Regions from separate parts of the Comamonas sp. C24C genome, predicted to be linked through region 2. Evidence: predicted binding sites of a transcription regulator. Region 2 holds the regulator's gene; each other region holds the start of a gene.
The links. The regulator sigma-54, encoded in region 2, starts transcription at its own class of promoters, with help from an activator protein. The targets are predictions, from matches to a motif close to TGGCANGNAANCTGCTTT.
Positions count from the first base shown of each region.

Region 1: a site for sigma-54 is predicted at 3,870-3,887, ahead of ACLBXN_RS16320 (pilin). Genes of this name have one in related genera too.
Region 3: a site for sigma-54 is predicted at 1,835-1,852, ahead of ACLBXN_RS07475 (BMP family protein). Genes of this name have one in related genera too.
Region 4: a site for sigma-54 is predicted at 3,699-3,716, ahead of ACLBXN_RS16645 (TorF family putative porin). Genes of this name have one in related genera too.

Region 1 is NZ_JBKFBC010000008.1:214,119-221,639, forward strand. Features, by position in the region: gene ACLBXN_RS16300 (M48 family metalloprotease) at 1-265, opposite strand, end outside; gene moaC (cyclic pyranopterin monophosphate synthase MoaC) at 466-939, shown strand; gene ACLBXN_RS16310 (O-linked N-acetylglucosamine transferase family protein) at 988-2,937, opposite strand; gene ACLBXN_RS16315 (hypothetical protein) at 2,944-3,255, opposite strand; gene ACLBXN_RS16320 (pilin) at 3,335-3,835, opposite strand; gene ACLBXN_RS16325 (FHA domain-containing protein) at 4,021-4,740, opposite strand; gene ssb (single-stranded DNA-binding protein) at 5,054-5,602, opposite strand; gene ACLBXN_RS16335 (MFS transporter) at 5,820-6,992, opposite strand; gene uvrA (excinuclease ABC subunit UvrA) at 7,219-7,521, shown strand, end outside.
Region 2 is NZ_JBKFBC010000005.1:16,308-23,828, forward strand. Features, by position in the region: gene ACLBXN_RS10650 (sigma-70 family RNA polymerase sigma factor) at 1-233, opposite strand, end outside; gene argS (arginine--tRNA ligase) at 447-2,156, shown strand; gene ACLBXN_RS10660 (SPOR domain-containing protein) at 2,254-2,955, shown strand; gene ACLBXN_RS10665 (thiol:disulfide interchange protein DsbA/DsbL) at 3,111-3,761, shown strand; gene lptA (lipopolysaccharide transport periplasmic protein LptA) at 3,893-4,549, shown strand; gene lptB (LPS export ABC transporter ATP-binding protein) at 4,546-5,328, shown strand; gene ACLBXN_RS10680 (RNA polymerase factor sigma-54) at 5,474-7,075, shown strand; gene ACLBXN_RS10685 (YfaP family protein) at 7,157-7,521, opposite strand, start outside.
Region 3 is NZ_JBKFBC010000003.1:116,278-123,798, reverse strand. Features, by position in the region: gene ACLBXN_RS07480 (NAD(P)/FAD-dependent oxidoreductase) at 1-599, shown strand, start outside; gene ACLBXN_RS07475 (BMP family protein) at 689-1,738, opposite strand; gene rpsU (30S ribosomal protein S21) at 2,218-2,430, shown strand; gene ACLBXN_RS07465 (GatB/YqeY domain-containing protein) at 2,615-3,061, shown strand; gene ACLBXN_RS07460 (LysR substrate-binding domain-containing protein) at 3,169-4,104, opposite strand; gene ACLBXN_RS07455 (tartrate dehydrogenase) at 4,234-5,322, shown strand; gene ACLBXN_RS07450 (DUF1801 domain-containing protein) at 5,440-5,901, opposite strand; gene ACLBXN_RS07445 (LysR substrate-binding domain-containing protein) at 5,992-6,927, opposite strand; gene ACLBXN_RS07440 (Bug family tripartite tricarboxylate transporter substrate binding protein) at 7,039-7,521, shown strand, end outside.
Region 4 is NZ_JBKFBC010000009.1:26,136-33,656, reverse strand. Features, by position in the region: gene glcE (glycolate oxidase subunit GlcE) at 1-1,011, opposite strand, end outside; gene ACLBXN_RS16655 (ammonium transporter) at 1,145-2,497, opposite strand; gene glnK (P-II family nitrogen regulator) at 2,537-2,875, opposite strand; gene ACLBXN_RS16645 (TorF family putative porin) at 2,893-3,645, opposite strand; gene ACLBXN_RS16640 (sulfatase family protein) at 4,019-5,347, opposite strand; gene ACLBXN_RS16635 (Bug family tripartite tricarboxylate transporter substrate binding protein) at 5,461-6,453, opposite strand; gene ACLBXN_RS16630 (tripartite tricarboxylate transporter substrate binding protein) at 6,583-7,521, opposite strand, start outside.

The DNA.
Region 1 (7,521 bases), on a different contig from region 2:
CCGCATCCTGCAGATGCAGCCAGATGCCTTCCACATACTCCTGCAGCACCGGGTCATCCAGATAGTCCGGGTCGCGGTACAGCTCGCGGGCGATGGAGTCACCCAGACGCCGCTCCTCGCCCGTGGTCAGCGACGAGGCACCATCGCCCAGAGTCGGCAAACCCGCCGCCCGGGCACCGGGTGCCAAGGGTGAGACTGCTTGAATAGCTATCAAAACAGAAGCTGTCAGCGCTTTTAAAATATGAACTGTACGCAGTTTTGGCATCAAAAATGGCATGGCAATCACAGCATTGCCGGCATACAGATCTTCCATATGCCGACCGTTCAACACCCCACTATGATGCCTTGATTGATGGAAACGGCGACATGCCCGCCTGGGATGCCCAGGTAAAGCCGCCAGTCCATCCCTGCTCAACCTCGATTGGGCGGCAAAACCCAAGCCGTCTGCCGCCGGAAAGAACCGCCATGTCCTCTCTTACCCACTTTGACGCCCAGGGCCAGGCCCATATGGTGGACGTCGGTGCCAAACCCAGCACCCATCGCATAGCCGTCGCCGAAGGCCGCATCACCATGAAGCCGGAAACCCTTGCCATTGTGCAGACCGGCAGCGCGAAAAAAGGCGACGTGCTGGGCGTGGCCCGCATCGCCGCCATCATGGCCGCCAAGAAGACCAGCGACCTCATCCCGCTCTGCCACCCCCTGGCTCTGACCCGCGTTGCCGTGGAGTTTGAGCTGGAGCCCGAATCCAGTTCCATTCTTTGCACCGCCACCGTCGAGCTAAAAGGCCAGACCGGCGTGGAAATGGAAGCCCTGACTGCCGTGCAGGTTGGCTTGCTGACTATCTACGACATGTGCAAGGCTGTGGATAAGGAGATGGTGATGGGGGGGACGAGAGTATTGGAGAAGCATGGAGGGAAATCAGGGAGCTGGATCAGCTAATAATTAGATATCTAATATAAAAAATACTTTCTTTCTAAAATAAATACCCTATCTATTATAAATATATGATTTTTCACAATATTCCATCAAGCTGGATTCAATTACACCTTCGATCTCTTTTGTAACTGATACTGCTAGTTTTTCATTAACATCATTTAGAACTACCCGAAGAGATCTACGTACTTCCGCTAGATCGCTTGTATTTTTCGAAAAAAACAATGCATTATCAATATATGATTCTTTACTCATTGCACAAAACCTTTGAAGTCCAACGGCTCGCATAATTGACGCCCCCACGTTTGACAATGCGGAGTTACCATCCAATGCAATAATCGGAACTCCCATCCAGAGAGAATGAAAGGTGGTCGTCCCCCCGTTGTATGGAAATGTGTCAAGCGCCAGATCAATTTGATGATGAAGTATTAGATAATCTTTTAAACTCACTTTTTGTTTAAATATCAAACGATCTGAATCAACATTAAATTTTGAAAATTGCTCTGAAAATTTATCAATTAACTCCGACGTCGCATTCCCAATCATCAATCTACTGCCTAGAGATTTATTTAATATCTGAGCCCAGACTTCAATAGCATCATCAGTAATTTTTGATGGATTATTAAGGCAACCAAAAGTAAATGGATTTCCAGAATGAACAGGGAGCTCATTGACGAATGGACTATCTGGAGAAGGACTGAAAGTACCACTGGCTGATAGGCGGATCAATTTTTCAGAATGGAAGCTCTCTGTTGTGCCTGTTGGGTCAAGGGATTCATCTGTAATACGATAATCTATTGCTCGCAACCCGGTAGTCGCTTGATAGCCAAGCCATGTCATTTGCACAGGAGCTGGTTTTCTCGCGAAAGTTAGCAATCGATTATTCCCGGTATGACCCGACAAATCAATTAGCACATCAATCTCATCTTCTCGGATGCGGGAAGCCAATTCAGAGTCTGTCATCCCATAACATGGAATCCATTGATCTGATTCTCTTTTTATTCTTTCAGAAACCACATCTATTGTAGGATACGAGTAATAGGAAAAAATTTCAAACTTTGATTTATCGTGATTTTTAATAATCGGTTCGAAAAAGAATGCTAACGAATGTGCACGAAAGTCTCCAGAAACATATCCTACTCGCAATTTCCTACTCACCAAAGCATCATCGCATTGATGATAATTTCCCCATTCATCCTCCAACTCTGCTTCAAAACTCTTCGAAAACTCTTGAGCAACGGAAAATTTTTCCGCCATTGAAATATTTTTGCTGTACTGAATAGCCAACAGATAATTGCTTGCAGCTATTGCCGAACTAGGATCTAGTGCTTTTGCCTTCTTCAAAGCATCAATTGCATCATCATGTCTACTTGTCTGAATCAAACAAGCCCCCATGCTTGCATAAAGCCCAGGCGACTGATCTCCAAGATTTACAGAATTTCTATAGTGCATAACTGCACTCGCATAATCACCAGTTTCCGCCAATAAGTTTCCATAATAAAAATAAAACTGAGAATTATCTGGAAAATTCTCAATGCCAGCTTCAATCAAAGAAATTGCATCTTTTATTCTCCCATTTTTAAATAACAAAAAACAATAATCAGCATAAATAGCCTCATTTTTCGGATCTAAAAAATTTGCTCGCTTCCAATATTTTTCGGCAGAAAATAGATCATCGACATTAAAATATGCACGCCCCAAGAGGAAATTAGCGCTACTACTTTCCGCATTGATTGACAGAGCCTTCTCCAAGACATTAATAGCCTCTAACCAGTTCGCTTTCTCTGTCAATGCATATCCAAGCCCAACATAACCATTAACTAAATTAGGGAAAATTGCAACATGTCGACGATAGTAATCAATGGCTTTATCAACGTTTCCTTGAGCCATTGCAGAATTACCCAATTGAAAGTTGGAGCTATCCTCAATTACATTAAGCTTTGGTTTTTTACTTTCATTGCCGGACTTTTTCGATTTAAGAATCTTTCTTAGAATCTGCAGCATATCTAATTACTTACAACGAAGAAGCAGCCATGTGGTCATGGAGTTTGCCACATCTGATTCGAATCCATTTTCCAAAAGTGTAAATTTAAAAGAACTACCCATCTGAGCCTTGGAGTATATATTCAGCTTATTGATGGAAATGAAGTTATTTAACTGTTTCTCGATGGAAAAAAGCGCTGAATCAAAGCGCTTCTCTTCTTTTTTCAAAGGTTTTATTCTTTTCTTGCTCTGTTCCTTGGATGCAGCTTTAACAAGCAGCATTGCCATGTTTACACCAAATTCTTTTGATACATCAGCACCAAGCCATTTATTCAGCATAAAGCTCCAATAAAAAAGCATGCCGAAGTCGGCATGCTTTTAGTTGAATTAATTCAATATCTTTTTTCAGTGCACTTAATTAGCTACGGCACTCTGCAGGTACATACTTCTGATTGATTGTACCTTTACCAACAGCAGTATTCGTGACAGTACTGCTTGCAGCAGCACAAACCCAAGTAATAGAACCGCTCGTCGGAATTGTTGAGGCAGTTGAAGTTCCAGCCAACGCAACACCTGCGTCGCGCGAGCCATCAAGAGGCGTCAGAATCAATGTTTTACCACCATCAATGGCATTTTGATAAGTAATTGTTACTTTACCGGTAGTATCGTCAATTTCAATTTTGTTGACATTCTTGGTTGCACCTGGAGCAATCCAACCCGACTTAAAAGGCGAAGCATTCGCGGCATTTTCAGCCACCGCAGTTTTTGCTGAGGCTGCCAAAGACAAGCCGTCAACGACCTTGGCTCGGACTGTGTAATCCTGATAAGCAGGCAGAGCCACGGCAGCCAGAATACCGATGATCGCGACAACGATCATCAGTTCGATCAGGGTGAAACCCTTTTGAATGGAACGCTTCATTTCAAACTCCCTAGTTGGATGAGACCCAGGCTATGAAGCAAGCGGCATGCCAACAAGCTGACCGGTTGAAAGCACCACACAAGACAACACGTTTGGCAACATTCACGCGAGTTTGAGTAACAATTTTGGCAATCCGATCGCAAGCGGTGACAAATTTGTCAGATACTTAACGCCCGTCAAGCCAGTCACTCCACGACAAAGCGCATGGTGCTGCCCGCCAGGTCCACCGTATCGCCATTGAGCAGGGGCACGGAAAGAGGTCCGACTACCTGACCATTGAGCTTGAGGTCTTCACTGGCACCCTCCAGCTGGGTAAGCACAAAGCCATGAGGCTTCTGGGTGATGGAAGCGATGGCTACTCCAGGCTTACCCAGGGTGGTGACGACTTTGAAAAGCGCTATTTCCTTGCCTGCCAGGCTGCCGGTGAGCATGCGAATCACGGCGTGACGCTCCGGCAGTGCGGCAAGCGAGCCCTGAATGGTGGAACTGAAGCTGGAGATCTCGCCAAACCCGGAAGGGCTGGCCAGTTTGGCATGGCCGCTGTCCGCTTCTTCGGAAATGTGCGCCAGCGCCGCCTTTTTGCCGCCCGGGGCAGACGAAATATTGGTATCGGGGATCACAGTGTCGAGAAAACGGATCTTGTAGCGCCCAATGTCCAGCAGGTCACCGTTGAGCAGATACTGCTTCTGGATGGCACGGCCATTGACATAGGTGCCGTTGGTGCTGCGCAAGTCCTCGATGCTGACCTTGCCGCCAGTGATGGTGAGCACGGCATGCTCGCCGCTGACCGCCAGATTCTCGATCACGATGTCGTTATAAGGACGACGACCCACGGTCGTGCGCTCCTTGGTGAGCTGCACTTCCTTGATGACTGCGCCGTCGATTGAGATGACCAAAGTCGGCATGCTCGAAGCTCCTGAGGAAACGCCAAGTCCCGCTTGGCTGCACTGGCAGAGATCCCTCACACTTGAGTGTGTGATTCAGCGCCCGCCCCCTAATCGTAACTGGATGAAACGCGCCTGGATGCAGCATCTTATTTCACTAATTCGATGAAGCCAGCGATCCCATTGAAATTTTCAACCCTGCTGCCATCTGCCTGCAACATCTATGGAATTGCTCCTGCAATCTCTCCGTTCACCGCATGAGAAAAGCCCACGCTGATGGGAGCGCGGGCTTTTGCAGATTCCTGGAAAGCGGCAACTGCCGCCTGTCTCTGAATTAAAACGGGATATCGTCATCCATGTCGTCAAACCCCGACGCAGCGCGCTGGGGAGGAGGAGCCATGGGAGCAGGAGCAGAACGCTGCTGCATGGGTGCCGGTGCGGGGCGCTGCTGCATGGGCGCGGGAGCCGGACGGCTGGGTGCCTGATAGCTGCTTTCACCGTAACCATCGTCGCCGCCGTAGCCGCCTTGCTGCTGACCACCGCCCTGGCGGCTTCCCAGCATCTGCATGGTGTCGGCGCGGATTTCGGTGGCGTAACGCTCCTGGCCGGAGGCCTGATCGGTCCACTTGCGGGTGCGCAGGCTGCCTTCGACATAGACCTGGCTGCCCTTGCGCAGATACTGCCCCACGATTTCGGCCAGCTTGCCGTTGAAGACCACGCGGTGCCATTCGGTGGCTTCGCGGTTTTCACCGGTGTTCTTGTCGCGCCAGCGGTCCGTGGTGGCGATGGTCACATTGGCCACCTGATCGCCGCTGGGGAAGGTGCGCATTTCAGGGTCACGGCCCAGATTGCCGACGATGATGACTTTGTTGACGGATGCCATAGAAATACCTTTTCAAAAAGTGGCCCGGGCAGTCAAGAAAGGTCCCAAACCAATGAAGCTCGTATTCTGCCCCAAGCCCGCCCTGAAGAGCACGGGATTTCCCGATATCCCATATCGGCCATGCCGGTCGCTCCGGCAACTCCGCGCAGGCAGCTGAGCAAGAGACTGAGTCTTTGCACCGCCAGCATCAGCTACCGGTGGGAAGGCGCACGGCGCCTCAGTGACGACCTACCGGGCGCAGCGGCCAGGTCACGGCCAGCCACAGGGCAACCAGTACCGCCGTCATGATGAACAGGCCCGGCACACCCGCAAATTTGGCGACAGCACCGCCGACAGCACCGCCAGCAAACAGTCCCAGCGACTGCAAGGTGTTGTAGGCACCCAAGGCCGCACCGCGCAGCGGCGCCGGTGCCATGCGCGAGACCAGGCTTGGCTGGGTGGCCTCAAGCGCGTTGAAGCCGCAGAAGAACAGAAACATCAGCAGCGCCATGCACCAGACCGTAGGAATGGTGCCGCTGGCGGCCAACATGCCCAGACCGAGCTGCACGACCAGCACCAGGCCGATGGCCCCCAGCAGGGCGGTGCGCAGCCTGCCCTTGCGCTCCATGGAAAACAGCAAGCCCATGGCAACAAAGGACAGCAGCACGGCCGGCAGATAGATGTGCCAATGCTGCTCCTTGGCCAGACCGGCTTGCACCAGCATGGCCGGCACGGCAACCCACATGGACATCTGCACGGTATGCAGAATGAACACACCGAAATTCAGGCGCAGCAGATCGGACTGGCCCAGCAGCTCGCTGAACCGCCCCTTGGGCGCATCGGCATGCTGCCTGGGCTCGGGCGGCACCACCCACAGCACCACGGCAATGCCGGCCAGCGCCAGCGCGCAGGTCAGGCCGAAGATGCCGGACAACCCAATCCAGGCGTTGAGCAGCGGTGCCAGCACCAGTGCCAGCGCAAACATCAGGCCGATGCTGCCGCCCACCAGGGCCATGGCCTTGGTACGCACGCCATCGCGCGTCAAGTCGGCAAGCAAGGCCGTGACCGCAGCAGACACGGCGCCCGCGCCCTGAATGGCACGCCCCGCCATCAGGCCGGTCAGCGAGTCGGCCATGGCCGCAATCAGGCTGCCCGCCGTAAACACCAGCAGGCCGGCGACAATGACCGGCTTGCGGCCGATACGGTCGGAGGCCAGCCCGATGGGCAGCTGGAACAGGGCCTGGGTCAGACCATACAGACCCATGGCCAAGCCGATCATGGCCGGGTCGTCACCGCCCGGGTATTTGCGTGCCTCCAGCATGAAGACGGGCAGCACCAAGAACAGGCCCAGCATGCGCAGCGCAAAGATCAGCGCCAGGGCGCCGCTGGAGCGGCGTTCCTGGGAGGTCATGGTGGTGGAGGATTTGTCCGTGCCCTGCGTGCCCGCGCTGGGGGAGGTATTGATTTTTTTCACGCTCAGATTTTGCCAAGAGTCAAAGTCTTATGCCCAGGTTAACTAAATCACTGCCGGGCAAAAGAGAGGAAATAAAACCGTAGATTGTCCGTGAACATGAATCATCTAGTCACGCGCAAGCCCGTCTGACTATCATGGAGAGTTTTCCCCGTCTGGAGCGCCCGTGTCCCTGAAGCCTGATTCGCCCTCTGAAGTCCAAGATGACAGCCTCTATCTGGGCCGTTCTCTGGCGCAGACACGCATCGCCATTCGCGGCGCACGCACGCACAACCTCAAGAACATCGACCTGGACATCCCCCGCAACCAGCTGGTGGTGATCACCGGCCTGTCGGGCTCGGGCAAGTCCAGTCTGGCCTTCGACACCTTGTACGCCGAAGGCCAGCGTCGCTATGTGGAGAGCCTCTCGGCCTATGCACGCCAGTTTCTGGGCCGCCTGGACAAACCCGATGTCGATCTGATCGAGGGC
Region 2 (7,521 bases):
AACAGCAGGCGCTTGGCGATCGTGGTCAGAAATGCGCGCGGTTCATCGATGGGCACCGGGTTGGGCGCTGCAACCACGCGCAAGAAGGTCTCGGAAGCCACATCCTGTGCCTCTGCCGTATTGCGCAGCCTGGCCTTCAGTCTTGACAGCAACCAGGCGTGATGGCCGGTAAACAGCTGTTGCGCCTGCTGCATGGGGTCGAGAGAGGGGCGGGGCGTGGGCATGGGCTGCATTCTAGTTTTAAATGAGAATGATTGCCATTTGATGGGCGCTTGGTGTTGCTGGCAGGGCATGGGCAGGCAAGCCGCCTTGCATCTCCTGTCTGCTGCTGGCGGCAGGGGCGATGCGGATCTGGATTCGGTGCACGAGCGCGTGAACCGGCCCTGGAACAGGGGTGTGGCGCCAGCGATTCGGCAGGACTTGAATCCGGCACGTAAAATCCCGCGATGCTCTCCGTCAAACAGGAATTGCTCGCAGCCCTGGCTGCTGAGCTCGAAACACTCTCGCCCGGCGCCGGCGCACGCGCTGCGTTTGAAAACCCCAAAGTGGCAGCCCATGGCGACTTCGCCTGCACGGCGGCCATGCAGCTGGCCAAGCCTCTGAAGGCCAACCCCCGCGCCCTGGGCGAGCAGCTCAAGACCGCGCTGGAGGCTACTGCCGCCTTCCAGCAGTGGGTGGATGCGATTGAAATTGCAGGCCCGGGCTTTCTCAACATTCGCCTCAAGCCTGCTGCCAAGCAGGAGGTGGTGCGCGAAGTGCTGGCGCAGGCCGAGAAGTTCGGCTACCAGGCCGATCGCGGTGAGAACATCCTGGTCGAGTTCGTTTCCGCCAACCCCACCGGCCCTCTGCATGTGGGCCATGGCCGCCAGGCAGCTATCGGCGATGCGATCAGCAACCTGTATTCCACCCAGGGCTGGAAAGTTCACCGCGAGTTCTATTACAACGACGCGGGCGTGCAGATCGACACCCTGACCAAGAGCACCCAGCTGCGCGCCAAGGGCTTCAAGCCCGGTGACGAATGCTGGCCCACCGACAGCGACAACCCGCTGGCCAAGAATTTCTACAACGGCGACTACATTGCCGACATCGCCAAGGCTTTCCTGGCCAAGGAAACCATTAAGGCCGATGACCGCGAGTTCACTGCCAACGGTGATGTCGAGGATTACGACAATATTCGTCAGTTCGCCGTGGCCTACCTGCGCAATGAACAGGACAAGGACCTGCAGGCGTTCAACCTGAAGTTCGACGAGTACTACCTGGAGTCCAGCCTCTATGAAAACGGTCATGTCGAGGCAACGGTCAACCGCCTGATCGCCAACGGCAAGACCTATGAGCAGGACGGCGCGCTGTGGCTCAAGTCCACCGACTACGGCGACGACAAAGACCGCGTGATGCGCAAGACCGACGGCGGCTACACCTACTTTGTCCCCGATGTGGCCTATCACATCCAGAAGTTCAAGCGCGGCTTCACCAAGGTGGTGAATATCCAGGGCACGGACCACCATGGCACCATCGCACGCGTGCGCGCCGGCCTGCAGGCTGCCGATGTAGGCATCCCCGAGGGCTACCCCGACTACGTGCTGCACACCATGGTGCGCGTGGTGCGCAACGGCGAAGAGGTCAAGATCAGCAAGCGCGCCGGCTCCTACGTTACGCTGCGCGATCTGATCGAGTGGACCAGCAAGGACGCGGTGCGCTTCTTCCTGCTCTCGCGCAAGCCCGACACCGAATACACCTTCGACGTGGATCTGGCCGTGGCCCAGAACAACGACAACCCCGTGTACTACGTGCAGTACGCCCATGCGCGTATCCAGTCCGTGCTGCGCGCCTGGCAGGAAGCCGGCGGCGCTGGCGTGCCCGCGCTCAAGGACGTGGACCTGTCCGCACTGGAAGGCCCGCAGGCCCAGGCCCTGATGCTGCTGCTGGCCAAGTACCCCGAGATGCTGACCGCTGCTGCCGAAGGCAACGCGCCGCACGACGTGACCTTCTACCTGCGCGATCTGGCCTCCAGCTATCACAGCTACTACGATGCCGAGCGCATTCTGGTGGACGACGAAAAGGTCAAGCTCGCACGTCTGGCCCTGGTCGCTGCCACGGCCCAGGTATTGCACAATGGTCTGGCGGTGCTGGGCGTGAGCGCGCCCGAGCGCATGTAATCCCGGTTTTCTGGCCATCGCTCCCCTGACGGTTGTGCAGCGGGGGCGATGGATCTGAGAACGGAACAATCGAAGCAGAAAGCGTTAAGCGACTGATATGAAGAACCAGCAACGCGGTGGAACCATCCTGGGGCTTATCTTTGGCATGGTCATCGGTCTGGCTGCGGCACTGGCCGTGGCCATCTATGTGACCAAGGTACCGGTGCCCTTCCTCAACAAGGGTGGCAACAACACTCAGCGCGATGCGGCTGAGGCCGAACGCAACAAGAACTGGGACCCCAACGCACCGTTGCAAAGCCGCCAGCCCGCACCGGCGCCGGTGACGCCGCCCGTCCCGCCCAGCGATGTGACGGTGACACCGCCCACGCCTGCCGTGCAGCCCACCGCAACCGGCGGAGTCACCACCCCGCCGGCACCCGCCACGCCGGACAAGACGGCCAAGCCCGGATCGGGCGATCCGCTGGGTGATCTGGTCAAGGAACGCTCCGCAGCGGCCGACAAGGCTGAAAAGGCGCGTGCAGACAAGGAAAAGGCGGCCCAGGCCGCATCGTCCTCGGACTCGGCATTCAACTACTTTGTGCAGGCAGGCGCTTTCCGCGGCCAGAGCGAAGCGGAAGCGCAGCGTGCCAAGCTGGCCATGCTGGGCTGGGAGTCGCGCATCAGCGAGCGTGAGCAAAACGGCATCACCGTTTTCCGTGTGCGCGTGGGGCCGTTCAGCAAGCGTGACGACGCCGAGCAGCTCAAGGGCAAGCTCGACGGCGCGGGCGTGGACTCGACCCTGGTGCGTGCGGCGCGATAATCGGCCCTGCGAGGCGTTGTGCAGCCTCTGTCTGTGGAGCCCTCGGGCAGCGGCCCGAGGCGTCCCGGACAGCGGGTGCGAGATTTAGGACTTTGCTGAACTTTTTGGGGCCGCTGGGCTCTGATACTGCAGACCTGATACAGGAGTTTGTTTAGATGAAACGTCGCGAATTCTCTCTGGCTGCCTCGGCAGCCGCCGCCGGTGCCCTGACTCTGGGCACATCCTCCAGCTGGGCCCAGGGTGCTGCGCCCCGGGAAGGCAAGGACTACATCAAGCTGGGCAAGCCCGCCAGCGTGAGCGCGCCGGCCGGCAAGGTCGAGGTGATCGAGTTCTTCTGGTACAGCTGCCCGCATTGCAATGCCTTCGAGCCCCAGTTCGAAGCCTGGGCCAAGACCCAGCCCGCCGATGTGGTGGTGCGCCAGGTGCCCGTGGCCTTCAATGCCTCTTTCGTGCCCCAGCAAAAGCTGTACTACGCACTGGAAGGCATGAACCTGCTGCCCCAGCTGAACGCCAAGGTGTTCCGTACCATTCACGTGGACCGCAACCCGCTCAAGAACGATGAGGCCATCTTTGACTGGATCGGCAAGCAGGGCGTGGATCTGGCCAAGTTCAAGGAGGTCTACAACTCCTTCACTGTGGCCAACCAGGTGCGCAAGGCCACCCAGCTGCAAAACGAGTACGACGTGGAAGGCGTGCCCGCCATGGGCGTGGCCGGCCGCTATTACACGGACGGCACCAAGGCCGGCAATATGGACAATGTGCTGCGCGTGGTCAATGCGCTGATCGCCTCCAGCCGCAAGGCCTGACGCAAGGTTTCGGACGCCAACGACGTTTGATGCCCAGCAAGCCCGCCGTAGCGCGGGCTTTTTTGTGGGTGGTTTTTTACGCAAGTTGCAAAAAGGGAATGACTACAATGGATGCAAGAAACGTGCCTTCCATGAAAAAAACACTCCTACCTCTTGCGCTGGCCTGCGCCCTGGCAGCAGCGACCGGCATTGTCCATGCCGAAAAGGCCGACAGCGCCAAGCCCATGAATATCGAGGCGGATGCGCTGCGTCACGACGAGCTGCAGCAGACCAGCGTCTTCACCGGCAATGTGGTGATGACCAAGGGTTCCATCGTTCTGCGCGGCGCCCAGCTTGATGTGCGTCAGGATGCCGAGGGCTATCAGTACGGGGTGATCAAGGCCGAGCCCGGCAAGCGTGCCTTCTTCCGTCAGAAGCGCGACACCGTGGCCGGCCAGCCCGAAGAGTTCATCGAAGGCGAAGGCGAAGTCATCGAATACGACGGCAAGGCCGATATCGTCAAGTTCATCCGCCGTGGCGAGATGCGCCGCTACCGTGGCGGCCAGCTCAGCGACCAGGTCACGGGCTCCATCATCGTCTACAACAACATCACCGACGTCTATACCGTCGATGGTCAGAAGACTAGCGGCGGCCTGCCTAGCTCCTCCGTGGGTCAGGGCGGTCGCGTGCGCGCCATCATGGCGCCCAAGGACGGTACGCCGGGCGCACAGCCCAAGCCCGCCACACCTGCCACCCAGCTGCGCCCGAGCATGACGCTGGGCGGCGAGAAAGCCGACGAGAAGAAATGAGCGATCCGACCTTCTCCAGCAGCCGCAGCGGCGAGTCCGACAGCCGCCTGGAGGCCAAGCATCTGGCCAAGTCCTATGGCAGCCGCAAAGTGGTCAAGGATGTGTCGCTGTCCGTGCAAAAAGGCGAGGTGGTCGGTCTGCTCGGCCCCAACGGTGCGGGCAAGACCACATCGTTCTACATGATCGTGGGCCTGGTGCGCAGCGACGGTGGCGAGATCTTCATCGACGGCCAGCCGGTGGGCGGCATGCCGATTCACCAGCGTTCGCGCTTGGGCCTGTCCTATCTGCCCCAGGAAGCCTCCATCTTCCGCAAGCTCAGCGTGGAAGACAATGTGCGCGCCGTGCTGGAGCTGCAAAAGGACGAGCAGGGCAAGGCTCTGACACGCGACGAGATCGAAAAGCGCCTCACCGGCCTGCTGCAGGAGCTGCGCGTCGAGCATCTGCGCCAGTCACCGGCGCTGGCGCTGTCCGGCGGCGAACGCCGGCGCGTGGAAATCGCGCGTGCCCTGGCCACGCAGCCGCGCTTCATCCTGCTTGACGAGCCGTTTGCCGGTATCGACCCGATTGCGGTGATCGAGATCCAGCGCATCATCGGCTTCCTCAAGGAGCGCGGCATCGGCGTGCTGATTACCGACCACAACGTGCGCGAGACGCTGGGCATCTGCGACCACGCTTTCATCATCAGCGACGGCCATGTGCTGGCCGAAGGCACGCCCGAGGAGATCGTGGAGAACGCCGATGTGCGCCGCGTCTATCTGGGCGAACATTTCAGGATGTGATGACCCCCACGCTCCCTCACTTTGTGTGGTCGCTGCCCCCGGAAGGGGCCCTGACCGGCTGCGCCGGGGTTTGCCTTGGGGCGGCCCGGCGGCAAACCCATAGCACTGCGCGCGTTTGCAATGATTGTCTGGGAGCCGCGCCTCGATGAAGCCAGGTCTCTCGCTACGCGTTTCGCAGCATTTATCGCTGACGCCGCAGCTGCAGCAATCGATTCAGCTGCTGCAGCTCTCCACTCTGGAGCTGGCGCAGGAAGTCGAGCAGATGCTGGTCGACAACCCTTTTCTGGAGCGTGCGGGCGATGAGGCCGAAACTGCGGGAGATGCTCCTGTAGATGTAGCTGCTAGCGCCAGTGAATACAGTGTTTCAGATAGTATTCATTCTGAAAAAGAGGCATCACAAGCGCAATTAGCTACTGAAACAGTAGCGGAAACGCCGAGCCCCGAAACCCCGGAAACGCTGAACTGGGAGGCCGACGGCATGGACGGCCAGGACGGGGAATGGGGCGGTGAATCCAGCAGCGAGTGGGATACGCCCTCGGCCAGCAGCTCCACACGTAACCGCGACGGCGATGACGAAACCGATGCCATCGATCTGGCGCGCGAGCACCAGAGCCTGACCGACTTTCTCCATCGTCAGGCACTGAGCCTGCATCTGGGCGCGGCAGACACGGCGGCGCTGCGCTTTCTCATCGAGTCGCTCAGCGACGACGGCTATCTCGAGGATTCCCTGCAGGAGCTGGCGCAGAGTCTGGCCGGCGACGACCTGGAAGAGCGCGAGGAGCTGGAGCAGCACTTTGCCATTGCGCTGAAGCTGCTGCAAAGCCTGGAGCCGGTGGGCGTAGGCGCGCGCGATCTGGCCGAGTGCCTGCAACTGCAGCTGCGCGATCTGATCCGCACGGCCGAGGACGAGGGTACGACCGAGGCGCATATGAGCCGGCTGCTGCTGGCGCAGGCCATCTGTGCCCAGCCCATGGACTTGCTGGCGCGGCGCGATCTGCGCAAGCTCACCAGCCTGTGCGGCGCGCGCGAGGAACAGCTGCGCGAGGCCATGGCCCTGATCGCCAGACTGGAGCCGCGTCCGGGGCGGCGCTTTGTGGACGTGGAGCGCCATATCGTGGTGCCCGATGTCATCGTGCGCCCGGTGCGCTCCGGCTCGGGCCGGGCGGACTTTTCCGTGCAACTCAATCCCGAGGTCATGCCGCGTCTGCGCGTGCACGACATCTATGCCGGAGTGCTGCGTCGCCACAAGAACAGTGACGGTCATGCGGCGCTGCAACAGCAGCTGCAGGAGGCGCGCTGGTTCATCAAGAACATCCAGCAGCGCTTCGACACCATCTTGCGTGTTTCCGAAGCCATCGTGGAGCGGCAGAAGAACTTCTTTGTGCATGGCGAGCTGGCCATGCGCCCGCTGGTGCTGCGCGATATCGCCGACACGCTGGGCCTGCACGAATCCACCATCAGCCGCGTGACCACGGCCAAGTACATGGCCACGCCCCAAGGTACTTTCGAACTCAAGTATTTCTTCGGTTCGGGCCTGGGCACGGAAACCGGCGGCAGTGCCTCCAGCACGGCCGTGCGTGCGCTGATCAAACAGTTTGTCGATGCCGAAGATGCCAGAAAGCCGCTGTCAGACGCCAAGCTGGCCGACATGCTCAAGGAGCAGGGCATTGAGTGTGCGCGCCGCACCGTCGCCAAATACCGCGAGCAGCTCAAGATACCCACGACCACGCTGCGCAAGGCGCTGTAGCGAATCGCCGCGCGGCTAGGAGCAAAAAAGGCAAGCGGCCTGGTGAAGACCGTTTGCCTCGGGCTGGATGTGCGTCGTCGCTCAGGGGGTGAGGGTTGCGGAGTACTTGCCGTTCTGGGCGTTCTTGCTCACCACGACATTGAACATGGCGTAGACCGGGTTGTCGCCGGTGGCTGCGCCCAGGGTGACCGACTTGGTGCCCAGCACGCCGTCATCCCAGGATGCGACCTGTACCGTGGCGGTTCTGCCGGCGGCTCTGGCGTAGTTGGCGATGGCGACTCGATAGGTACCTTCCTGCAGCCTTGCCGAATCGCAGGATGCATAGTAATGCTCGGGTCCGTAGGCGACGGTATTGTCTACATCGAGATAGCCGCTGGCGCCGCGCATGTTGCGGTAGTAGACGTGCGAGCCTGATGGCTCATAGGTGTGCAGGTCGACGTCACCGC
Region 3 (7,521 bases), on a different contig from region 2:
GCCTGGCCGGTCTGGCCCTGCCCGTGGAAATCAGCACCGGCAGCAAAAAGGAGCGCATGAGCTTCCACGAGGATTTGCTGTTCACCCATCGCGGCCTCTCCGGTCCTGCGGTGCTGCAAATCTCCAGCTACTGGAAACCCGGCACCCCGCTGCAGATCAATCTGCTGCCTGGCGTGGATCTGGCCGAGGTGCTGGCCCAGGCCAAGCTTCACTCACGCAAGCTGGTAGCCAACGAGCTGGCCGCCCACCTGCCCGCGCGCCTGGCCGATGCCTGGGTCAGCCGCATGCCCGAGCTGCAGCGCCCCATCAACGAGGCCGGCGACAAGGCCCTGGCCAGACTGGCGGAGCAGCTGTCGCGCTGGGAAATCACCCCCACGGGCACCGAAGGCTACAAAAAAGCCGAGGTCACGCTGGGCGGCGTGGATACCAAGGTGCTGTCCCAGCAAACCATGGAGTGCAAGAGCCGCCAGGGCCTGTACTTTATAGGCGAGGTGGTGGACATCACGGGCTGGCTTGGCGGCTACAACTTCCAGTGGGCCTGGGCCAGTGCCGCTGCCTGCGCCCAGGCCATGGCGGAAAAGCAGTCGGTCCAGGCTTGAGCCACTGAAATCGGAGCGGCGGCCGCCATCAAAAAAAAGGATGGCCGAACCATCCTTTTTTGCGGGCAGCCCCAGGGCCCACCCTGCGCTCAGGCCGCAAACTCCGGGCCTTCATAGTGCTCTGGAACCTTGAGCTGCCCCGAGGAGATGGCTGCGGACGCCCTGGCCACGCGCTCGCGTACAGCGGGCGCCACTGCCTGGCCCATGGTCAGGCGCACGGCAGCCGGATCGCTCAGGCCGATCTTGCGAATACCCGGGCCGGGCGCACCGCGCTCCTGCATGTCCTTGACGGCCAAGAATGCGCCAATACCCACATCGGCCCAGGCGGAAGCAACGAACACCTGCGGGTCCACCGCGGTCCAGTCGATCACATTGCCGATCTGGCGCGTGCCCGCCTCACGGCAGGCCTGGGTCACGCCATCGCGGCCGGAGTTGAGCATGGTGAAGATCACATCGGCACCGGCTGCCATCTGGGCTCTGGCGATGCGGTGCGACAAGGCGTTGTCGTCCTGATCGCCAGAGAAGTTCGTCAGCAGCTTGACCTTGGGGTCGGTATCGCGCACGCCGGCCGCATAGGCGGCGCGGCCCTTGAGCCCCGGGGGCACGCGAATGCCCGACATATGACCGACCACACCGGTTTTGGTGGTCAGCGCCGCCAGCACGCCGGCCAGATAGGCCGACTCCTCCTGCAGCACGTCATAGCTGCAAAGATTGCTCCCCTGCACCGCGCCCTGGGTCACGACGAACTGGGTCCTGGGAAAACGCGCCGCAACTTCGGCTGCGGCCTGATTGTTCTGCCCGCCATGGGCAATCACCAGTTGCGCGCCCTGCCCCGCGAGCTGCGCGAGAGCCGGCTCCAGCAACTCCTTCCTGGGTGCCATGCCGTCGAGAAAACGGGTCTGCACGCCCAGCTCCTGGCGCGCTTTTTCCAGACCGCGCCAGCCGGCCTCCATAAAGCCCTTGTCGCTACGCGAGCCGGCAAACAGACCGCCCACCACCAGAGAATTGCCGGTCGTAGCAGCGCCCGGAGCCTGGGCCTTGCCAGCACAGGCCGTCAGCGCCAGCAGGCCGGGGACGGCGATGGCCGAAGCCATCCATTGACGACGCGAAACCGATGAGGAATGAGAAGCGCTGGACAAGATGAAAGCTCCTTGGACACGGAAAAGACAGCGATGCGCACAGGCACCAGGTCACTCGCTTCCTGACTTGGATCAAGAAACAGAGCTCTTAAACTGTATGCAATTTCCGTGCACAAGATGCTCCACACAAACCCCAGAGCCCAGCGACACCGGCATGGGCTTGGGGCAGCCCGGCCAAGGCCTGCACCTTGCGCGCAGCAAAGGCATGAAGACAGTCGCAAGCGCACAATGGCAGCGCCTGGATCGGGGCTTTGGCAACGCCAGCCTGCTGCGGCAAAGCCCTGTCATCGCGGCCCGCGCGGGACGGCTTGGCTGCACTATGCAGACGCGGCCCAAGTCTTGGTCTATAATGCTCGACTTTGCTGGCATTACCCCGTCGGCCATACTAGTTAAAAAGTGGCGGGGAAACCGCTGTACACGGCTCTCAGGCCCGATCTTCCCGAGAACCCTCTGTCAGCACAGATATATCTGGAAATTAAATGACTACCATCCGCGTCAAAGAAAACGAGCCCTATGAAGTTGCCCTGCGCCGCTTCAAGCGCACCATCGAAAAGCTGGGTCTGCTGACCGATCTGCGTGCTCGCGAGTTCTACGAAAAGCCCACAGCCGAGCGCAAGCGCAAGAAGGCTGCTGCCGTGAAGCGTCACTACAAGCGCGTTCGCAGCATGCAACTGCCTAAGAAGCTGTACTAATCGTTGATTAGGACCAGTCGGCCTTAAAACAGCCGCAAACCCGCGCTCGGGACGCCAGGCGCGGGTTTTTTGTTTTCTGGCCACTGTGCCAAGCCTGCCCGGCCGCGCAGTGACCTCCCAGCGCATGGATAGTCAACGCCGTTCACACGGCGCACCACCATTCGCCCACCCCAAGGAGAAAGCCATGAGCCTGAAAGCCCAGATTACCGAAGACATGAAGACCGCCATGCGTGCCAAGGACAGCGCACGCCTGGGCACCATCCGCCTGCTGCAGGCCGCGATGAAGCAAAAGGAAGTGGACGAGCGCATCGAGCTCGACGACGCCGCCGTCATCGCCATCGTCGACAAGCTGATCAAGCAGCGCAAGGACTCCATCGCCGCCTTCGAAGCCGCCAACCGCGCCGATCTGGCCGATGTGGAAAAGGCCGAGATGGAAGTGCTCAAGGTCTATCTGCCCGAACGCATGGGCGAAGCCGAGATCACCGCGGCCGTGCAGGCCATCGTGGCCGAACTGGGCGCCTCCGGCCCCGGCGACATGGGCAAGGTGATGGGCGCCGTCAAGACCCAGCTGGCCGGCAAGGCCGATATGGGCCTGGTGTCCGCTGCCGTGAAGGCCGCGCTGACAAAGTAATTGGCAACCGGCCTGAGCCGCCACGCGGCATCAGGCTCAAAAACAGAAGCTGCTTGCGCTTGCTGTACATATCTTTCAGATTAAAAACAGTCTGAAATTCATGTATATCAAACGATAGCAGCTTCTTTTTTCATAGCATTCCTGAATCCCGTGGGCACCTGTTTGCTGAAGAACTCCTGCAGGAACTCGACGCAGACCCGCACCTTGGCCGAGCGCTCCAGCCGCGTCGGATAGACCGCCCAGATATTCGCCTGCTGCTGCCACTCGGGCAGCAACTGCAGCAGGCTGCCGGCCTGCAGATCGGCCGCCACATCCCAGAGCGAGCGCAGCACGATGCCATGGCCGTCGCGCGCCCATTGCACGGCCATCTCGCCATGATTGGTGGACAGCGGCCCGGTCACCTTCACGCTGCGCTCCTGACTGCCCGAGCGCAGTTTCCAGACACCGAAGGGATGGTCACGCTCCTTGATGACCAGACAGTCATGCGCAGCCAGCTCGTCGAGCGTGCGCGGACTGCCACGCCGCTGCACATAGGCCGGGGCCGCGCACAGCACGCGATGGTTATCGGCCAGATGGCGCGCAATCAGGTGCGGCGCGATCTCGTCGCCCACGCGCACATCGAGATCGAAGCCCTCGGCCGCGACATCGACGATGCGGTCAAACACCTCCAGGCGCAGCTGCAGCGCCGGATATTGCGCAATCAGCTGCGACAGCGCGGGCGCCACCACATTGCGACCAAAGCCGAAGCTGGTGGACACCCGCAGCAGGCCGCGCGGCTGGCGGCGCGTCACATCCACCTCCTGCAGCAGATGCTCGACCTCGTCCAGAATGCGCTGCGCCCAGTGGTAGACGCGCTCGCCCTGCTCCGTGACAGCGACCCGCCGTGTAGTGCGATGCAGCAGCTTCACGCCCAGCTCCTGCTCCAGCAGGCGGATGCGCTTGCTGACAAAGGCCGGCGAAGCATTGTGCGCGGCCGCAGCTTCGGCAAAGCTGGCTTTGCGCACCACGGTGGTGAAGACACGCAGGTCTTCTGGCGAGGGCATTTTCTGCACGATCTGTAAACAATCAGGCCACGATCAGTCAATTGTATTCAGTTATGCAAGGTGCAAAAATACCGCCAGGCACAGGCTGAGCCGCTGCCTCGCCACCCAACACATTCACGAGAGAGCACCATGTCCACTCCCAAAAAGATTGCAGTCATCGCCGGCGACGGCATCGGCAAGGAAGTCATGCCCGAAGGCCTGCGCGCGCTGGAAGCCGCAGCCAGGCGCTTCGACCTGCCGCTGGAGTTCCACCATTTCGACTGGGCCCACTGCGACTACTACGCCGAACACGGCCAGATGATGCCCGACGACTGGAAGGCCCAGCTCTCGGACATGGATGCCATCTTCTTCGGCGCCGTGGGCTGGCCCGCCACCGTGCCCGACCATGTCTCGCTGTGGGGCTCGCTGCTTAAGTTCCGCCGCGAATTCGACCAGTACATCAATCTGCGCCCGGTGCGCCTTTTCGAAGGCGTGCCCTGCCCCCTGGCCGGCCGCAAGCCCGGCGACATCGACTACTACGTGGTGCGCGAGAACACCGAGGGCGAGTACACCGCCCTGGGCGGCATCATGTTTGAAGGCACGGACCGCGAGATCTGCATCCAGGAATCGGTCTATAGCAAGCATGGCGCCGACCGCCTGCTCAAGTACGCCTTCGATCTGGCCCAGAGCCGCGCCAAGAAGCACGTGACGCTGGCCACCAAGAGCAACGGCATTGCCATCAGCATGCCCTGGTGGGACAAGCGCGCCGACGATGTGGCCAAGGACTACCCCGAAGTCACGCTGGACAAGCAGCACATCGACATCCTGACCGCCCGCTTCGTGCTGCAGCCCGGCCGCTTCGACGTGGTGGCCGCCACCAATCTGTTTGGCGACATCCTGTCCGACCTGGGCCCTGCCACCACGGGCACCATCGGCCTGGCCCCATCGGCCAACCTCAACCCCGACCGCACCTTCCCCTCGCTGTTCGAGCCCGTGCACGGCTCGGCACCCGACATCTACGGCAAGAACATCGCCAACCCCATCGCCATGGTCTGGTCGGGCGCGCTGATGCTGGACTTCCTGGGCCGCAGCGAAGGTGCCTGGCGCCAGGCCCACGACACCATCGTGGCCGCCATCGAGCACACGATCAAGGCCGGTCCGCTGACGCCCGATCTGGGCGGCAAGGCCAACACCACCGAGGTGGGCGAAGCCATCGCCGCGGCCATCGCCAACGCCTGATGACTCCGGGCTGGCCCCAGCCGGCCCGATTCAAGACAAGAAGCACCCCGCGCAGGCTGAACCTGCACCGGGGTGCTTTTGTACGCCTGCACGCCCAGGACCACCGGCTGCGGCGACCTAGGCTTCAGACCGCGGTTTGGCTTTGGCTTGCGAAGCCGATTTCCTGGCCGACCGGGCCTGGGCATTGCGCTGTGCAGCGGCTTGCACCAGCGCCTGGAACGCTGCACCGTCGAGCGCATCGCCCACATGCAGGTCTATGGCCCGGCGCGTGGCGCCTTCAAGACTGGCATTGAACAGGCCGGCCGGATCGGCCAGGGCCGCGCCATGCGCGAAGGTCAGCTTGACCACGGCCTTGTAGGTCTCGCCCGTGCACAGAATGCCGTCCTGCGACCATACGGGCGTTCCGCGCCATTTCAGCTCTTCCACCACAGCGGGCAAGGCCTCGCGGATCAGCGCGCGCACGCGAGCCAGCATGGCGCCGCGCCAGTCGTCCAGGCTGGCAATCCTGGCATCGATCAAAGCCGAAGCCTCGGGACCGCTGACGGGCCCGGTGGAAGACGCGGGTAGCGAGGTGCTCATGGACAGCTCTCCTTCATCAATTCGGTCCCATGCGCAAGGCCCACATGGCATGTGAAACGGCGCCCTGCGGACTTGCCGATGGCGTCGGGCTCAGCCCTGTCCCCTGGCCACCTCGCGCAGGCATTCGACCAGCAAGCCCGTGGTCGGCGTCAGCGGCTGGCCGCGCAAGGTGATCAGCCCCACGGGCGGCAGATCGATGGGCACGACCAGATCCAGTATGGCCAGTGTACCCAGGGCAGCATGGCAGCGGGCCACGCCACGTGCCATGAAGGCCACGGCGCCGCGCTGGTGCACAAAGGTCAGCTGCGAGAGAAAGGACGCGGTCTCCACGATGTCGGCCGGCGGATGCAGGCCGTGGGCATAGAACTGCTGCTCCAGCTTCACGCGCAGCGAGGCCCAGGGCGGCGGCAGCACGCAGGGCTGCTCCGCCAGGGCCTGCCAGCTGGCCGCGCCCGGCGCCAGCAGCGCATGACCGGGCCGCACCACGGCCACCATGGGATCGTCGTACAGCGCCTCGGTCTCCAGGTCGGGCGCGGCATAGCCGGGCTCCAGCCGTCCCACGAACAGATCCAGTTCGCCCAGGCGCAGCTTGGGCAGCAGGCGCGTCAGATCCCCTTCCTCCACCATCACCGTGGTCTGGTCCGAACGCGCCTTGAGCCGCTCCACGGCGCTCGCCAGCAGCACCGGCGTGGCCACCACCATGGCACCCACGCTGGTGCGCCCGCGCGCGCCGCTGGCCTCGGCGGCCATCTCGTCGCGCGTTCGTTCGAAACCGGCCAGCACGGAGCGCGCAAACCGCACCATGCTGACACCCGCTGCCGTGGGCTCGGTGCCGCGCGTGGAGCGCTCGAACAGCGCCATGCCCAGCATGCGTTCGACCTCGGCCAGGGTCTTGGAGACGGCGGGCTGGGTCACGGCCAGAAACTCGGCAGCGCGGCCCAGGTGACGAAACTGGTCCAGCGCCACCAGCAGCTGCAGATGGCGCAACTTGAGGTTGGAGCGCAGCACACGATCGATCTTGCTCATGGGGCTTCATTACTTATTAGTTATGAAGAGAGTCTATCTTTTCATTGGATTGTCATGGAGCAGTTTTGAACAATCGGGGCTAGGAGTTCAAATAACGACAGGAGACACGCGATGATCCCCCCACGCAGCAGCCGGCGCAGCTTTGTGCTCGGCGCCCTCGGCGCAGCCACGCTCGGAACTTCCACCCGCCTGCTGGCCCAGACCTGGCCCGAGCGCCCCATCACCTTCATCTGCCCCTGGCCTGCCGGCGGCACGGCCGACCAGTCCATGCGCGCGCTGTGCACCGTGGCCGGCCGCATCCTGGGCCAGGCGATTGCCGTGGAAAACCGCGCCGGAGCCTCCGGCATGATCGGCTCCAAGGCTCTGGCTTCGGCCAAGCCCGACGGCTACACCATCGGCCAGATCCCGATCTCGGTCACGCGCTTTTCCCAGCTGGGCACGCTGCAGGCCGATCCGCGCAAGGACTACACCTATATCGCGCGCACCTCGGGCCAGACCTTCGGCATCGCCGTGCCCGCCAACTCGCGCTTCAAGACCCTGCAGGACTTCGTCGCCGCCGCCAAGGCCAAGCCCGGCAGCATCACCTACGCCCAT
Region 4 (7,521 bases), on a different contig from region 2:
TGTCTGGCTGCCTTCCTCGGCCCTGAAAAGCGAGGCGGAGCCACCGGCTGCCTGCGCCAGCTGCTGCAGGGCTGCGGCGGCCGAACGCGGGGCCTGCACCCAGCGCTGTGCGCCATGCCAGTCGATCAAGGGGCCGCCGGCATCGCCGGGCAATTGCAGCGGTGCTGCGGTCGCGGGAACGGACAGACGCCACAGACAATGATTGGCAGCGCGCTGTTGGAACCAGGGCAGGCTCAGATCGCGGCTGGCGCTCCAGTCGGCGGCGACGGCATCATTGTCCAGCCGCTCGCCACCCAGGCGCAGCGTGGCAGCCTGCACGGCCGCGCGGGCACCGCGCAGGCGCAGATACAGCGTGCCCTTGCCGTCTTCTTCCAGCCAGTTGCTGGCATTGAGCGGCAGCGGCTGACCGCCCCAGTGATTGAGCCAGTCCAGTGCCTGCGCCTGGCTGCAGGCGTCAAAGCGCAGCGTGGCCTCGGCTGGAGCCACGGGCAGGACCTTGAGGCTGACTTCGGTGATCAGGCCCAGCGTGCCCCAGCTGCCCGCCATCAGGCGCGAGACGTCATAGCCGGCCACATTCTTCATGACCTGGCCGCCATAGCGCAGCAGCTCGCCCTGACCGTTGATCATCTCCAGGCCCAGCACGAAATCGCGCACTGCGCCCACGCTGGCGCGCGACGGGCCCGACAGGCCTGCGGCGACCATGCCGCCCACGGTACTGCCGGCACCCAGGTGCGGCGGCTCGAAGGCCAGGCACTGGCCCTGGGCGGCCAGGCTCGCTTCCAGCTCGGCCAGCGGCGTGCCGGCGCGCACGGTGACCACCAGCTCGCTGGGCTCATAGCTGACGATGCCGCTGAGCGCGCGCGTGGACAGCGGCTCGCCCTGCAGGCGCAGGCCGTAGAAGTCCTTGCTGCCGCCGCCGCAGATGCGCAGCGGGGTCTTGTCACTGGCAGCGGCGCGAATGCGCTCGCTGAGCTGATTGATTTGGCTGGTGGCTGAATCCATGGCCTGCATGGTAGCCGGGGCGCCCCCGGGGCAGGAAGGGCCGATCTTTGATTTTTTTGAAAAGCAGGCGTGAATAAAAAAAGCCCCGCAGCTTGCACTGCGGGGCAACGTAATGAAACTGAACTTGCGAAGAGCCTGCCGATTAGCGGGTGTAGGCCACCTCACCATGGGAAGTGATGTCCAGGCCTTGGCGTTCGGACTCTTCCGAGACACGCAGACCCACGGTCAGATCGGCAATCTTGTAGGCCACGTAGGAGACCACGCCGGACCAGACGATGGTCACCAGCACGCTCTCGACCTGCACCCACAGCTGATGGGCCATGTTGTAGCCCTCGGGCTCGATACCGCCCAGACCCTTGGCGCAGAACACGCCGGTCAGGATGGCACCCAGGATACCGCCGACACCGTGGACGCCGAACACGTCGCAGACGTCGTCGACCTTGAGCAGGTGCTTCAGGCCGGAGACGCCCCAGAAGCACAGAGGGCCTGCGATGATGCCCATGACGATGGAGCCCATGGGGCCGACGAAACCGGCAGCGGGCGTGATGGTCACCAGACCGGCCACAGCACCCGAGGCAGCGCCCAGCATGGAGGCCTTGCCGCGCAGCAGCGCTTCGGCCACGATCCAGGAGATGGCGGCAGCGCCGGTCGCCAGGATGGTGTTGATGAAGGCCAGGCCGGCAATGCCGTTGGCGGCACCGGCAGAGCCGGCGTTGAAGCCGAACCAGCCCACCCACAGCAGGGAAGCGCCCACCATGGTCAGCGTCAGGCTGTGAGGAGGCAGGGCTTCCTTGCCGAAGCCGATGCGCTTGCCCAGCATGTAGGCACCCACCAGGCCGGCCACGGCGGCGTTGATGTGCACCACGGTGCCGCCAGCGAAGTCCAGTGCGCCATCGGCACCCAGCAGACCACCGCCCCACACCATGTGGGCCATGGGGATGTAGCTGAAGGTGAACCACAGCACGGAGAACACGATCACGGCCGCGAACTTGATGCGCTCGGCGAACGCACCCACGATCAGCGCCACGGTGATGGCGGCGAAGGTGGACTGGAAGGCCACGAACACGTATTCGGGGATGGTCTTGAGCATGGACGACAGCGTGTCAGGCGTGATGCCCATGAGGAACAGCTTGTCGAAGCCCGCGAAGAACTTGCCTTCCCCGCCAAAGGCCAGCGAGTAGCCGTAGATGGCCCACAGCACGGTGATCAGCGAAAAGATCACGAAGACCTGCGCCAGCACGGACAACATGTTCTTGCTGCGCACCAGGCCGCCGTAGAACAGTGCCAGGCCGGGGATGACCATCAGGATCACCAGCATGGTCGAGGTCAGCATCCAGGCGGTATCGCCGGCGCTCAGGGTGGGAACAGCCTCGGCTGCGGCTTCGGCCACAGGTGCTGCTGCGGCGGCTGCGGTGGCGGCTTCCTGGGCAAAGCCAGCAGCGCTTGCAGCCAGCAGGCCCAGTCCCAGGCCTGCGCTCAATAATTTCTTGGTCATGGCAATCTTTCTCAAAACGGTTCCAGAGAGACTGAGCCTTTACAGGGCCGCGTCGCCGGTTTCTCCTGTACGGATACGGATCGACTGCTCCAGCGCCTGCACAAAGATCTTGCCGTCGCCGATCTTGCCGGTGCGGGCCGCGCCCTCGATGGCGTCAATGGCGGCGTCCACCAGATCGTCGGCAATCGCGGCCTCGATCTTCAGCTTGGGCAGAAAGTCCACCACGTACTCGGCACCGCGGTACAGCTCGGTGTGACCTTTCTGACGGCCAAAGCCCTTGACTTCGGTCACGGTGATGCCTTGGACACCGATTTGAGAAAGAGCTTCACGCACTTCGTCGAGCTTGAAGGGTTTGATGATGGCGATCACCATTTTCATGACGTGCTCCTGAAAAATTAGAAAGTCTTGGAGAGCGTCAGAATCAGACGCGCCTTGTTCACATCGCCGAAGTAGGCCTTTTTGTTGGCGCCGGTCACCGCTGCTGCTGCAGAGAAGCCGTCGCCCAGGTCATAGGCACCACCGACGCTGTAGTCCACATAGTTGGGAACGCCCAGGTCCTTGATGTCGCTGGAGAAATGGGTGTAACCAACTGATGCTTTCAGTGTCACCTTGGGCATCACTTCCTGGCTGTAGGAGAACTGCAGATAACCGGTGTTGCGACCCTTGAGACCCGAGCCCGCCTTGGCGCCGGCCCAGCCGAAGTAGTCCTTGGACACCGTGTGCGAGTACTTGGCCGTGAACGGACCATAGGTGCCGGAGCCGTAGATCTCGGTGGTGTTGCCGTTGGCATTGCCAGAGTAGACATAGGTCAGCATGCCCACGTCCCAGTCCACATCGGCGGCCTTGAACTTGTAGCCGCCGTAGAAGTCGGTTTCCAGCGAGTTGCCGGGCAGCCAGTCCACGGAGGAGTTCCAGTTGCCGACGTAGAAGCCGCTTTCGCCGAACGTGTAGTCGAAGCCGCCTTGCAGCGCAGGCTTGATGGCCTTGGTGCGGCTGGCGTCCTGGTCCTGACCGCGGAACTTGTAGTTGGTGGTCAGGGCGACGTTGGCGGAGAGCTGTGCATGGGCCCACATGGGGGCGACAACGGCGCAGGCCAGGGCAGCGGTCTTGGCGAAAGTCTTGAAACGGCTTGCAGCGGGACTAGGCATTCAGGGTTCCTCCGGTTTGAAAATTTCGTGGCAAAAATCTCGGATGAACTCTTAAAGCACAGACCGTGCCAGTCTCTGCGGCCGCCGCGGCGCGGTTCGCCGTCATCGGGCTGAAACAGGCAGCGGGCCATAGCTGTCGAGTACAAAAAGCTACGAATTTTCACAATCACTGAGCGCAACTTTCGCCACCTGGCTGGTGGGCTGGATGGACTGCACCAAAACGGTGCGTTTTTGCGATGCACCGCCATGGCCCGGCTTTTGCGCGGCTTTTTGCACCAAACAGGTGATTTGCAAGTGAGTGCATGCTCTTTGTTTGGGCGCAGACGCAAAAAAGCCCACCGCCAGGGCGATGGGCTTGCAGGTCGCGCGCAGCTCAGAAGCTGGCCTGCGGCAGGTCTGCCTTGGTGAATACCAGCGAGACCTTGGCTTCCTCCGGAATCGGCGGCAAGTCCTGATTCCAATGCTCCCAGGCGCTGCGCAGCTCGGCCAGCTTCCGGGGCTCGCGATCACGCAGATTGGCGCGCTCGCGCGGGTCGTTGCCGATGTGGAACAGGTACTCGATGCCTTCGATCTGCAGATATTTCCAGTCGCCGCGTATCAAGGCCTTTTGCTCGCGGTGCTTCATGCGCCAGGCCAGGTCGCGCTCGGGCACCCAGCTTTGATCCTGCATCAGGGGCAGCAGGCTGATGCCGTCCAGCGGATAGTCGGCATGTGCGGCTACGCCCGCTGCAGCCAGGAAGGTGGCCGACCAGTCCATGGTCAGGCTGGGCGTGTCGCAGACGGCACCGGCCGTCATGCGCGCCGGCCAGCGGGCCAGCAAAGGCACGCGGATGCCGCCTTCGAGCAGGTCCATCTTCTGGCCCACGAAAGGCCAGGTATTGGAGAAGCGCTCGCCGCCGTTGTCGCTGGTGAAGACGATGAGCGTGTTCTCGCTCATGCCTTTTTCCTCCAGCGCATCCAGCAGCCAGCCGATGCCTTCGTCCATGTGATGGATCATGCGCTGATAGGTGTCGATGGAGCCGCCGTCGATATGCTTGCCCATGCCTTGCAGGCGTTCGGACTCGGCGCGGTCCTCGCGCGTCAGCCAGGGCCAGTGCGGCGCGCTGTAGTGCAGCGAGAGGTAGAAGGGCTGCTCGGCCGTCTGGCGCTTGACGAAGTCCACGGCGCGGCGGCTCAGCAGATCGGTCAGGTAGCCGTCTTCGGTGTGCGGCTCCTCGTTGCGCCAGAAGTCGGGGCGCCCGCGCGGATCGCAGTGGGCGAAGTAGTCGGCGCCGCCGGCGTGAAAGCCGTAGAACTCCTCGTAGCCCGACAGGCGCGGGCCGAAATGCGGAGGGTAGCCCAGATGCCATTTGCCGACCAGGGCCGTGGCGTAGCCGGCATCGCGCAGCAGCGAGGCCACCGTGGGGTGATCGGGCGGCAGGCCCAGCACCTTGTCGCCATGCACACTGGCGATGGGTTCCTCGGCCGCACCGCGCAGGCGGTACTGCCAGCGGCCCGTGGCCAGCGCAAAGCGCGTGGGCGAGCACACCGAGGAGTTGGAGTAACCGCGCGTGAAGCGCAGGCCCTGGGCGGCCATGGCGTCCAGGCGCGGCGAGACGTCGGTGGCGTTGTTGTGTGCATCGCGCGCACCGGTGCAGCCCAGGTCGGCATAGCCGAGGTCATCGGCCAGGATGAAGATCAGGTTGGGGCGGGAGTCGGTCATGGGAGAGCGGAGAACATTCAAAAACAGGAGCTTCTATCGCCTGTTAACAAAGGATTCTGAATAGATTTGATGCTGAAAATGTTTAGTGACAAGCGATAGGTGCTCCTCAAATATCAGGGCTTGAAGCCTGAGCGCTGCACCACCGGCGCCCATTGCGCGCGGTAGGCCTTGAGCATTTTTTCCGTGTCCTGCGCGCTGCTGACCACGGGCACCAGGTTGGAGGCGGCGAACTTGTGCTGCGTGTCGGCTTCCTTCATCACCTCCTGCACCAGCTGGGACAGGCGCTGCACCGTGGCCGGCGCCATGCTCTGCGGGGCAAACAAGGTGTTCCAGCCCGTGCCGACCAGGTTCACGCCCAGCTCCTTGAGCGTGGGAATGCCGGGCGCCATGGCACTGCGGCGCTCGCCCGAGGTGGCCAGCACGCGCAGCTTGCCCGCTTCGTGCTGGGCAATCTGGGTGTCGAAGGTGTCCACGGCGATGGGGATCTGCCCGCCCATCAGGTCGGTGAGCAGCGGGCCCGAGCCCTTGTAGCCCACGACCTCGACCGGCACCTTGGCGGTCTCGCCCAGCATCAGCGCGAAAAAGTGCGGCAGGCTGCCCGTGGCCGGTACGCCGAAATTGGCCTGCTGCGGATTGGCCTTGAGCCAGGCCAGCAGGTGCGGCAGCTCCTTCACGGGCACGGCGCTGGCGACGGCCAGGCCGAATTCGTAGCGGTTCACCTCGCTGATGGGGCGGAAGTCCTTTTCCGGGTCGTAGCCCGAGTCCGGGAACACCAGCGGCGCCACCACCATCACGGCGGGATTGGCCAGCAGCACGGCGGGCTGGGAGGCGGGCGCGTTCTTCACGTACTGGGCCGACAGACGGCCGCCCGCGCCGGGCTTGTTTTCCACGATCACCGGGCTGCCCAGCCGGGCCTGCAGGCGGTCGGCCACGATGCGTGCCACGCGGTCGGTGGCGCCGCCGGGCGGATAGCCGACCACCATGCGCAGCGGTGTCTTGTTGGGAAACAGGGCATGGGTCTCCTGGGCCTGCAGCGCGCCGCTGCCCAGCAATCCTGCGCTCAGGCCGAGCCCCGCCGCGAGCTTGCCGAAGATTCTTCTTTGCATCGTCATGTCTCTCCTGGTCTGTGATCCGCGCCGCGGTCTCACGCCATTGCTGATGGGAAAGTGGGCAGTGTAAGTGCGCGTCGACACCGGGCAGAACAGCTCGGGCGGGCGGCGGCCAGGCCTGCGGCCTCAATCGGGTTTCAGATTGATCTTGCGGGCCAGCGCTTCCCATTTGTCCGAGATCTCGCGCACCCTGGCCTGGGCCTGCTCGGGGCTGCTGCCCACCATCTCGATATCCACGGCCTTGACCCGCTCCTGCTGCTGCGGCGAGCGGATGGCGGCATCCATGGCAGCGAGAAAGCGCTTCTGGATCTCGGCAGGAACGCCCTTGGGGGCGGCCAGCAGCAGCCAGTAGGTGCCGTCGAAGTCGGGGTAGCCGGACTCGGCAATCGTGGGCAATGCGGGCAGCAGGGGCGAGCGCGTGCGCCCCGTGGTGGCCAGGGCGGTGACGCGACCGCTCTGGATCTGGGGCAGCACCGTGGGGGCGGCCAGGAAGCCGCAATCCACCTGGCCGCCCATCAGGTCCTGCATGGCCGGTGCCGGCCCCTTGTAGGGCACATGCACCATCTTCACGCCGGTGCTGGACAGCAGGGACTCCATGACCAGATGGCCGGGCGAGCCCGCGCCACCCGTGGCATAGGTCAGCTCGCGCGACTTGGCGGCGTCCAGCATGTCCTTGACGGACTTGAAGCCGAGGCCGGGGTTGCAGATCAGGGTCTGCGAGAACCTGGCGGCGGCATTGAGCACCACGATGGCATCGCTGGAGTAGCCGATGTTCTTGTAGATATGCTTGTTGACGGTGAGCACCGGGTCCATGGCCCACAGCCAGGTGTAGCCGTCGGCTGGGGCGCGGGCGACCTCGGCTGCCCCGATATTGCCATTGGCCCCGGCCCGGTTCTCCACGATCACGGCCTGGCCCAGGGCCTTCTGCACGGCCGCTGCGAGCGGGCGCACGGCGATGTCGGACGGGCCGGCGGGCGGTGTGGGAACGATGATGCGTATGGGCTTGGCGGGCCAGGTATCGGCCGCATGGGCTGCCGTGAGCAGCACGGCGGCCGCCAGCCCGGC